Regions from separate parts of the Streptomyces sp. NBC_00207 genome, predicted to be linked through region 1. Evidence: riboswitches for the same ligand, from Rfam matches in the RefSeq annotation. Region 1 holds a riboswitch; the other holds the start of a gene.
The links. A riboswitch is a leader RNA that binds a small molecule or an ion and turns the genes downstream of it on or off. The one in region 1 is predicted to bind cyclic di-AMP.
Positions count from the first base shown of each region.

Region 2: it holds a riboswitch for cyclic di-AMP, as region 1 does, so the genes downstream of both, OG472_RS35205 (peptidoglycan DD-metalloendopeptidase family protein) here and OG472_RS19270 (transglycosylase family protein) in region 1, are expected to answer to the same signal.

Region 1 is NZ_CP130715.1:4,057,479-4,061,671, forward strand. Features, by position in the region: gene eno (phosphopyruvate hydratase) at 68-1,348, opposite strand; gene OG472_RS19270 (transglycosylase family protein) at 1,628-2,329, opposite strand; cyclic di-AMP (ydaO/yuaA leader) riboswitch at 2,333-2,505, opposite strand; gene OG472_RS19275 (transglycosylase family protein) at 2,785-3,807, opposite strand; gene OG472_RS19280 (cytochrome P450) at 3,879-4,193, opposite strand, start outside.
Region 2 is NZ_CP130715.1:7,576,750-7,580,942, reverse strand. Features, by position in the region: gene OG472_RS35215 (MBL fold metallo-hydrolase) at 1-5, opposite strand, end outside; gene OG472_RS35210 (SGNH/GDSL hydrolase family protein) at 200-985, opposite strand; gene OG472_RS35205 (peptidoglycan DD-metalloendopeptidase family protein) at 1,149-2,117, opposite strand; cyclic di-AMP (ydaO/yuaA leader) riboswitch at 2,123-2,328, opposite strand; gene OG472_RS35200 (tyrosine-protein phosphatase) at 2,611-3,402, shown strand; gene OG472_RS35195 (aspartate aminotransferase family protein) at 3,421-4,193, opposite strand, start outside.

The DNA.
Region 1 (4,193 bases):
TACGTCCCCGCACACGGTACGGGACCGAGTGCGGGGACGTACGGAGGCCAGCCCCTCAGGGGGGTGATTAGCCCTTGAAGCGCGGGAAGGCGCTGCGGCCCGCGTACACCGCGGCGTCGTCGAGGATCTCCTCGATGCGCAGCAGCTGGTTGTACTTGGCGACGCGGTCCGAGCGGGCCGGGGCGCCGGTCTTGATCTGACCGCAGTTCACGGCGACGGCGAGGTCGGCGATGGTGACGTCCTCGGTCTCACCGGAGCGGTGGGACATCATGCACTTGAAGCCGTTGCGCTGGGCCATCTCGACGGCGTCCAGGGTCTCGGTCAGCGAGCCGATCTGGTTCACCTTGACGAGCAGGGCGTTCGCGGAGCCCTCCTCGATACCGCGGGCCAGACGCTCCGGGTTGGTGACGAACAGGTCGTCACCGACGATCTGGACCTTGGCGCCGAGGCGGTCGGTGATGGTCTTCCAGCCGTCCCAGTCGTCCTCGAACAGCGGGTCCTCGATGGAGACGAGCGGGTACGCCTCGACGAGCTCGGCGTAGTAGTCCGTCATCTCGGCGGCCGAGCGGGACTTGCCCTCGAACTCGTACTGGCCGTCCTTGTAGAACTCGGACGCGGCGACGTCGAGCGCGAGCGCGATGTCCGTGCCCGGGGTGTAGCCGGCCTGCTTGATGGCCTCGATGATGAGGTCGAGCGCGGCGCGGTTGGACTCCAGGTTCGGGGCGAAGCCGCCCTCGTCGCCCAGGCCGGTGGAGAGACCCTTGGTGTGCAGGACCTTCTTGAGGGTGTGGTAGACCTCGGCACCCCAACGCAGCGCCTCGGAGAAGGACTCCGCGCCGATGGGGGCGATCATGAACTCCTGGATGTCCACGTTGGAGTCGGCGTGCGACCCACCGTTGAGGATGTTCATCATCGGAACGGGCAGCAGGTGCGCGTTCGGACCGCCGAGGTAACGGAAGAGCGGAAGGTCCGAGGCCTCGGACGCGGCGTGCGCGACGGCGAGGGAGACGCCGAGGATGGCGTTGGCGCCGAGCGAGCCCTTGTTGTCGGTGGCATCCAGGTCGAACATGGCCTGGTCGATCAGGCGCTGCTCGGTGGCGTCGTAGCCGACGAGCTCCGGGCCGATCTGCTCGATGACGGCGAGGACGGCCTTCTCGACACCCTTGCCGAAGTAACGGTTGGGGTCACCGTCACGGAGCTCGATGGCCTCGAATGCACCGGTGGAGGCGCCGGACGGAACTGCAGCACGGCCGGTGCTGCCATCGTCGAGGCCCACCTCGACCTCGACCGTGGGGTTGCCTCGGGAGTCCAGGATTTCCCGGGCTACGACGACGTCGATGGACGGCACGAGCATCTCCTTCTGGGATGTGACGCTGGGTGTGCGGTGGCATGTCAGGCCGTGGGACGGCCTTGCCGCTTAGAGCCTAACCGGCCCGGAGCACTCGACCGCCCGACCGCCCGACCCCTGGGACGAAAAAGGGACCGAATACCCCTCTTCCGGGACATAGGTCTCCGGATATCGCCCCGGCACCCGGTACGCACACCGCCGCCCGGCGCGTGGGGGAGACGCGCCGGGCGGGGGTGGTGCTGTGCGTTGCGTACGCTCCTGCGGCTATTGCCGCAGTGTTCAGCTGAGCTTCAGCTTCTGACCCGGGAAGATCAGGTCGGCGTCCGAGACGATGTCCTTGTTCAGCTCGAAGAGCTTCTCCCAGCCGCCCTTGACGCCGTTGGCCTCGGCGATGGTGCCCAGGGTGTCGCCGGGCTTGACCTCGTAGGAGCCGTTGCCGGTCTTCGGGGCCTCGGGGGCGGCGGGGCGCTCGGAGCGGGTGGTCGGGGCCTCGGAGCGCTTGGTCTCCTTCTTCGGCGCGGCCTTGGGGGCGACCTTCTGCTCGGTCTTCTTCGAGTCGGCCTTCGGCTTGTTCTGCGTCGAGCTCTCCGTGCCGCCACCGGTGTAGGAGGAGTTCGACAGACCCTTGCCGCAGCTCGGCCAGGCGCCCTTGCCCTGGCCCTTGAGGACCTTCTCGGCGATGGCTATCTGCTGGGACTTCGAGGCCTGGTTGGCCTGCGCGGCGTACGACTTGCCGCCGTACGCGGCCCACGTGGAGGACGAGAACTGCAGGCCGCCGTAGTAGCCGTTGCCCGTGTTGATGGACCAGTTGCCACCGGACTCGCACTGCGCGACCTTGTCCCACTCGGACGCGGTGGCGGCGCTGGCGGAGCCCGCGGCCATCAGGGGGGCGGCGACGGCCACACCGGCGACACCGGCGAGCGTGACGATGCGGACGGCCTTGGAGCCGCGACGGTGCTTGCCCTTGCCGGAAAGCAGCATGGATTTTCTCCTCACCGACGCCTACGAGGTGAGCTGTCGGGTTCGGGCGAGTGAGTTGCCCGGCCGTGCGACCTAGCGCACGTCTTAACCCCTAGCCGGTGGCGTGACCGTCTCTCAACGGCCGCTCCCGGCACCTACCTTGGTTCCCCCGCTCCTGCCTTCGGCGCTTGACGCGACGACTGTTCCCCCCGTCCGCCGGCAGGATTCGGCGATGCGGTCGAAGGAGCCCGCGGTGGCGGGCGATTCAGAAGGTAGACAGGTCTCTCCCCGATGTTCAACGAGGAACATCGGGGAGAGGGGGCCCCTACTTGCGCTCTCCTCAGGGGCGTTTGCGCAGGTGAGGGCGGGGTTTGCGGAAGCCCCGAGGCGGGACACGCCAGTTGACCGGAAGAGACGCATGTCTCACTTACAGATAACCGACAATCAGGTCTTTCCGCTTGCCCGAAGTGTCCTTATTACGTGGTTAGATCCAGGTTCTGTCCGGGCTTGATCAGGTTGGCGTCCTCGCCGATGACCTGCTCGTTGGCCTCGTAGAGGCCGTTCCAGCCGCCCTTGACTCCCTTGGCAACCGCGATGGTCGCCAGGCTGTCGCCCTCCTGCACCGTGTACACGGGTGCCGCCGCGGCGCCGGACGGGACCGGGGCCTCGGCCGCGGGCGCACCGCGGTGCTTGCCGTTGCCTTCGCCCGGAGTGCCTTCCGGAGTGGCGCCCGGGGTCGCCGGAGCGGTCGGGGAGGCCGGGTCCACCGGGGTGGCGGGCGGGGTGGTGGGCGACGAGGGGTCCACCGGGAGGGTCGGAGCCGTCGGGTCGACGGGGGGCAGCGGCGTGGTGCCGGGGGTGCCCGGGAGCACCGGCTGGGACGGGTCGACGGGAGGCGTCGTCGGGGCGTCCGGCGCCGGCATGACGGGCAGTCCGACGGAGGGCGCCTCGGGGATGAGGAAGGGGCTGCCGGTCGGGCTGGGCGCCGCGTGGGTCGGGGCGCCGAAGTCCTTGGCCGGCTCGCCGCCGGTGGTGGACGGCACCGAGTCGTCCGGGCGGGACGGCGAGGGGGCGATCGGGCTGGAGGTGCCGGGCAGACCGGGGTCCACCTTGGCGGCGGGGCCCTGCTGCTCCAGACCGGCCGAGGTGGCGCACAGCGGCCACGCCTGCGGCCCCTGCGAGGCCAGCACCCGCTCGCCCACGGCGATCTGCTGGGACCGGCTCGCGAGGTCGGCCCGCTCTGCGAAGTCGAGTCCGCCGGCGTTCTGCCACTCCTCCTGGGTGAACTGCAGCCCGCCGTACGCGCCGGTGCCGGAGTTGGCGCTCCACGAGCCGCCGCTCTCGCACTCGGCGACCTTGTCCCAGGTCGCGGTGTCGGCAGCGGTGGCATTGGTGGCGGCTAGCAGCGGCAGAGCCAGCGCGGAGCCAGTGACTCCGGCTGTGACTACCAGCGCGGGGACCTGACGGGGGCGTCTGTGGCGGCCGTTCCCGGAACGCATGAGGCGTGCACCTTTCGCATAACAACAAGGTAACGGCAGAACCTAGCGGCCTTCGAACGATTGTCACAAGTTCAAGCGGGATCTGACTTTTCATCAGAAGTCGCACAAGTGTTTTGAGCCGCGAAGCGAACGGGAAGAGTACGTAGCCCTCGCATGATCAACCCCCCACGCCAGCGCAGGTCTTGGGGCGGAACAGCGAGTTCCAGATCGGGCAGACGCGTCAGCAGGGTCGCGAGTGCCGTCTGTCCCTCGAGTCGCGCGAGCGGAGCGCCCAGGCAGTAGTGGATGCCGTGCCCGTACCCGAGGTGCTGGTTGTCGGTCCGGGAGAGGTCGAGGGTATCCGGTTCCGCGAACCGCTCGGGATCGCGGTCGGCGGCCGCGAGGAC
Region 2 (4,193 bases), 3.5 Mb from region 1:
GTCAAAGCGCCTCCAGGGAGGATGGAGTAAGGGTGGGTCGTCTCTCTACGACCATCCCAACGCACACCGGCCCCGAAGGATTCCGCTTGCGGCTCCCGTCCCCTTCCGTGCCCCGTCCCCCGTGCGCCCCCGGGGCCCCGTGCCCCCCTGCGTCCCCGCCCTGGGCTCCGGTGTCCCCGCCGCCCCCGGGTCCGTGCGTCTACAGCGGCAGCAGGTCGGGCCGCTTCGCCTCGACGTGGTCCCCGGAGGACTCCCCTCGCAGCCGCCGGCCGATCCACGGCACGAGGTGGTCGCGCGCCCACTGGATGTTGTCGCGGGTCACGTCCACCGAGCCGCGCGGCCGCTGGGGCGGCCACGGCTGGTCGGGATCGGTCGGCACGTCCAGCCCGAGCACCTGCGCCGCCCGCAGCGCGACCCGCGTGTGCCCCTCGGGCGAGAGGTGCAGCCGGTCCGCGTCCCAGGCCCGCCGGTCCTGCACGGACTTGAGCGACCAGAGGTCGAGCACCGGGCAGTCGTAGCGGTCGGCGATGGCGCGCACGTGCGCGCTGTACGTCGCCACCTTGCCCCGGAGGTGCTTGAGGACCGGCACGCCCCGGGTGTCGAAGCCGGTCGTGATCATGACCTGGCCGACCGCGCCGGCGAGGTCGGCCACGGCCGCCTCGAACCGCTCCGCCACGTCGTCCGGGTCGGTGCCCGGCCGGATGATGTCGTTGCCGCCCGCGCAGAAGGTCACCAGGTCCGGTGCGAGGGCCTTGGCCCTCGGAAGCTGGTCGGCCACGATCTGGTCGAGGAGCTTCCCCCGCACCGCCAGATTCGCATAACGGAAGTCGTGCTCTTCGCGCTGATCGGCCAGGAGTACGGCGAGCCGGTCCGCCCAGCCGAGATACGAATCCCCGGGTCCCGGGTCCCCCACGCCTTCGGTGAAGCTGTCCCCGATCGCCGCGTACGAGCCGATGGTCTTGAGTTTCGTCGTCGTCGCTGCCACGAGAACCCATCCTTCACTCCCGTAACCAACCTACGCCAACGTAATGAGGGGTTGACGGACCGTGATCTCTACCACGTGGGGGATAAGGAATAAGTACACGTGAGGCCGGGACCCCCCTCGGGTCCCGGCCTCACGCGTGTCCGTGCTCCGACGGCGGGTGCCGTCAGATGCTCACGCCCTTGGAGCGGAGGTAGGCCAGCGGGTCGATGTCGGAGCCGTACGAGGGGCCCGTGCGGATCTCGAAGTGGAGGTGCGGGCCGGTGGAGTTGCCCGTGGAGCCGGAGAGGCCGAGGGTCTGGCCAGCGGTGACGCTCTGGCCGGAGGAAACGGACAGCTGGGACAGGTGGGCGTACTGGGAGTACTTGCCGTCCGCGTGCCGGATGACGACCTCGTTGCCGTACGCGCCGCTCCAGCCGGAGGAGACCACCGTGCCCGCGCCGACGGCCCTGACGGTGGTACCGGAGCTCGCGATGAAGTCGACGCCGGTGTGGTAGCCGGAGGACCACATGGCGCCCGCGACCTTGTACTGGGTGGAGATGCCGCCGCCGACCGGGGCGACGAAGCCGGAGGCCGACTGCTGCGCGGCGGGAGCCTCGGCGGCGGAGTCCTGCTGCGCGGGGGCCTTCGCGGCCGGCTTCGGGGCTGCCTTCGGCGCGGCCTCGGGAGCAGCCTCGGGGGCGGACTCCGGAGCCGCCTCGGGGGCGGCCTCGATCTCGGCCTCGGGGGCGGATTCCACCGGAGCCGCCTCGGCCGCACCGCCGAGGTTCAGCTTCAGGCCGGGGTGGATCAGCGACGGGTTGGCGCCGACCGCCTCGCGGTTGTCGGCGTACAGCTGCTGCCAGCCGCCGGACAGGTGGCGCTCGGCAGCGATCTTGGAGAGGTAGTCGCCCGGCACGACCGTGTAGACGCTCGGCGCGCTCTGCACGGCGGCGGGCGCGGCCTGCAGCGCGGCGGGGAGCTGCGGGGCCACCGCGGGGGCCACCGCGGTCGCCGCGGCCGGGGCGCCGGCCGCGTGGGCGCCGGCCGCGCCGATCAGCGGCAGCGCGAGGGCCGCGCCACCGGTGCCTGCGACGGCGAAACCGCGCGATATCGAAAGGGACTTGGGACGGCGGTGCTTACCCTTTGCAGGCATGGCGAAATTCCTCTCCGGCGCCTGCGAGGTGAGCTGTCGGGTTCGGACTGGAGATGCCCGGCCGCACATGAACGGCACATGTACGTCTTCACCCCGAGCCGTTCCGGCAAAAAGATCTCCGAAACAGCGGCTTACCTGGTTCCCCCGCTCCTGCCGCACGAATGGTCGGGTGCGGTTTCCGGGCGGCGGCAGGATTCGGCGATCCACCCGGATCGATCGCGAAGGTAATCCCTTGCGCCAGCAGGGAACAAGCCACCAATTTCCTGACGGAATCACAGGGATCAGGATTCGACGGAATTCCGGTCACCCTCCGTCCATTACCCGCCGTCAACAACCGCTCCGACGGGGCCATTCGGCATTCGCGATCAGGCACTCACGGTCACCGTATGATCTGGCTCACGGGGACGTGCCCGATCTCGCCTCCGGATATGGCAAGTTGGCGCCAAACGGCTCAATTCGGACAGACGTCCCACCATGAAGCGGAGGAATTCCCGTGACCCAGCAGATACAGGAGCCGGAGCTGACCGGAGTGCGCAATTTCCGTGATGTCGGCGGATTGCCGACTTCTGATGGTCGAAGGGTCAGGACGGGACGACTCTTCCGAAGCGGACATCTCGCACATGCCACCGAAACCGATGCAGAATTCCTCGCCTCGCTCGGCCTCCACACCGTCTTCGACTTCCGCAACGGCGCCGACCACGCGCTGGAGGGGCCGGACGTGGAACTGCCCGGCGTGCGGAACGTGAACATCCCGCTCTCGGATCCGGCCGACGGCCGGGAGTTCTGGCGGCTGGTGCGCGACGGCGACCTCGACCAGCTCCGCGCGATCCTGGGCGACGGCAAGGCAGCGGCCCGGATGACGAACTCCTACCGCAGGATCATCGAGCAGCGCACCGCCGAGCACAGCCGGGTCGTGCACGCGCTCGCCGAGGACAGCGTCCCCGCCCTCCTGCACTGCGCGGCCGGCAAGGACCGGGCCGGCCTCTCGATCGCCGTGACCCTGCTCGCGCTGGGCGTCGAGCGCGAGGCGATCGTGGCGGACTACCTGGAGTCGAACGCCCCGCACCGCCGCTACCGGGTGCGCCGCAGCGGCGCGTCCGACGAGGCCCGCTCCCCCGAGGTGATGGAGCTGCTCGCACCGCTCTTCGACGCCCGCGCCGAGTACCTGGTCGCCGCCTTCGAGACCATCGACGAGACCTGGGGCGGGGTGGACCCCTACCTGGCGGAGGGCCTCGGGCTGAAGCCCGAGACCCTCCGCCGGCTGCGCGACTCGCTGCTGGAATAGATCACCCGGAGCGGGCCGTCAGCGCTGGGCGACGGCCTGCTTCACCAGCGTCCTGCCGAAGTCCCACATCAGCCCGGACCCGCCGTGCGCCTCGTCCATGACCGCGCGGAACGCGCCGACGAACCGGTCGACGTCCCGCTCGTCCACGACCAGCGGCGGGATGAGCTTGATGACCTCCAGGTGGTCCCCGGAGACCTGGGTGAGGATCCGGTGCTTCTGGAGCAGCGGCACCACGACCATCTGGGCGAAGAGCCCCTTGCGGGCCGCCTGCAGCATCGTCCACCGGCTGCGCAGCCCCAGCGAGGACGGCCGGCCGAACTCGATGCCGATCATCAGCCCGCGCCCCCGCACCTCGTACAGCAGCTCGTACTCGTCCACCATGGCCGCGAGCCGCCCGCGCAGCAGGTCGCCCGTGGCCCGGGCGTGCGCGACGAGCTCCTCGTCCTCCATGACCGACAGCACGGCCAGCCCGGCCGCCATCGCCTGCGCGTTGGACCCGAAGCTCGCGGAGTGCACGAGCACCCGGTCCATGGACGAGTAGACCTTCTTGAAGATCCAGTCCTTGCCCAGGGTCGCGCCGACCGGCACGTAGCCGCCGGACAGCGCCTTGGCCACGCACACCAGGTCCGGCTCCACGCCCGGCTCGTGCTGGTACGCGTAGAAGTCCCCGGTACGTCCGAGGCCGGTCTGCACCTCGTCCGCGATCAGCAGCGCCTTGTGCCGGTGCAGCAGTTCCTGCGCGGCGAGCAGGAATCCGGGCGGGGCCTCGAGGACCCCCTTGCCCTGGATCG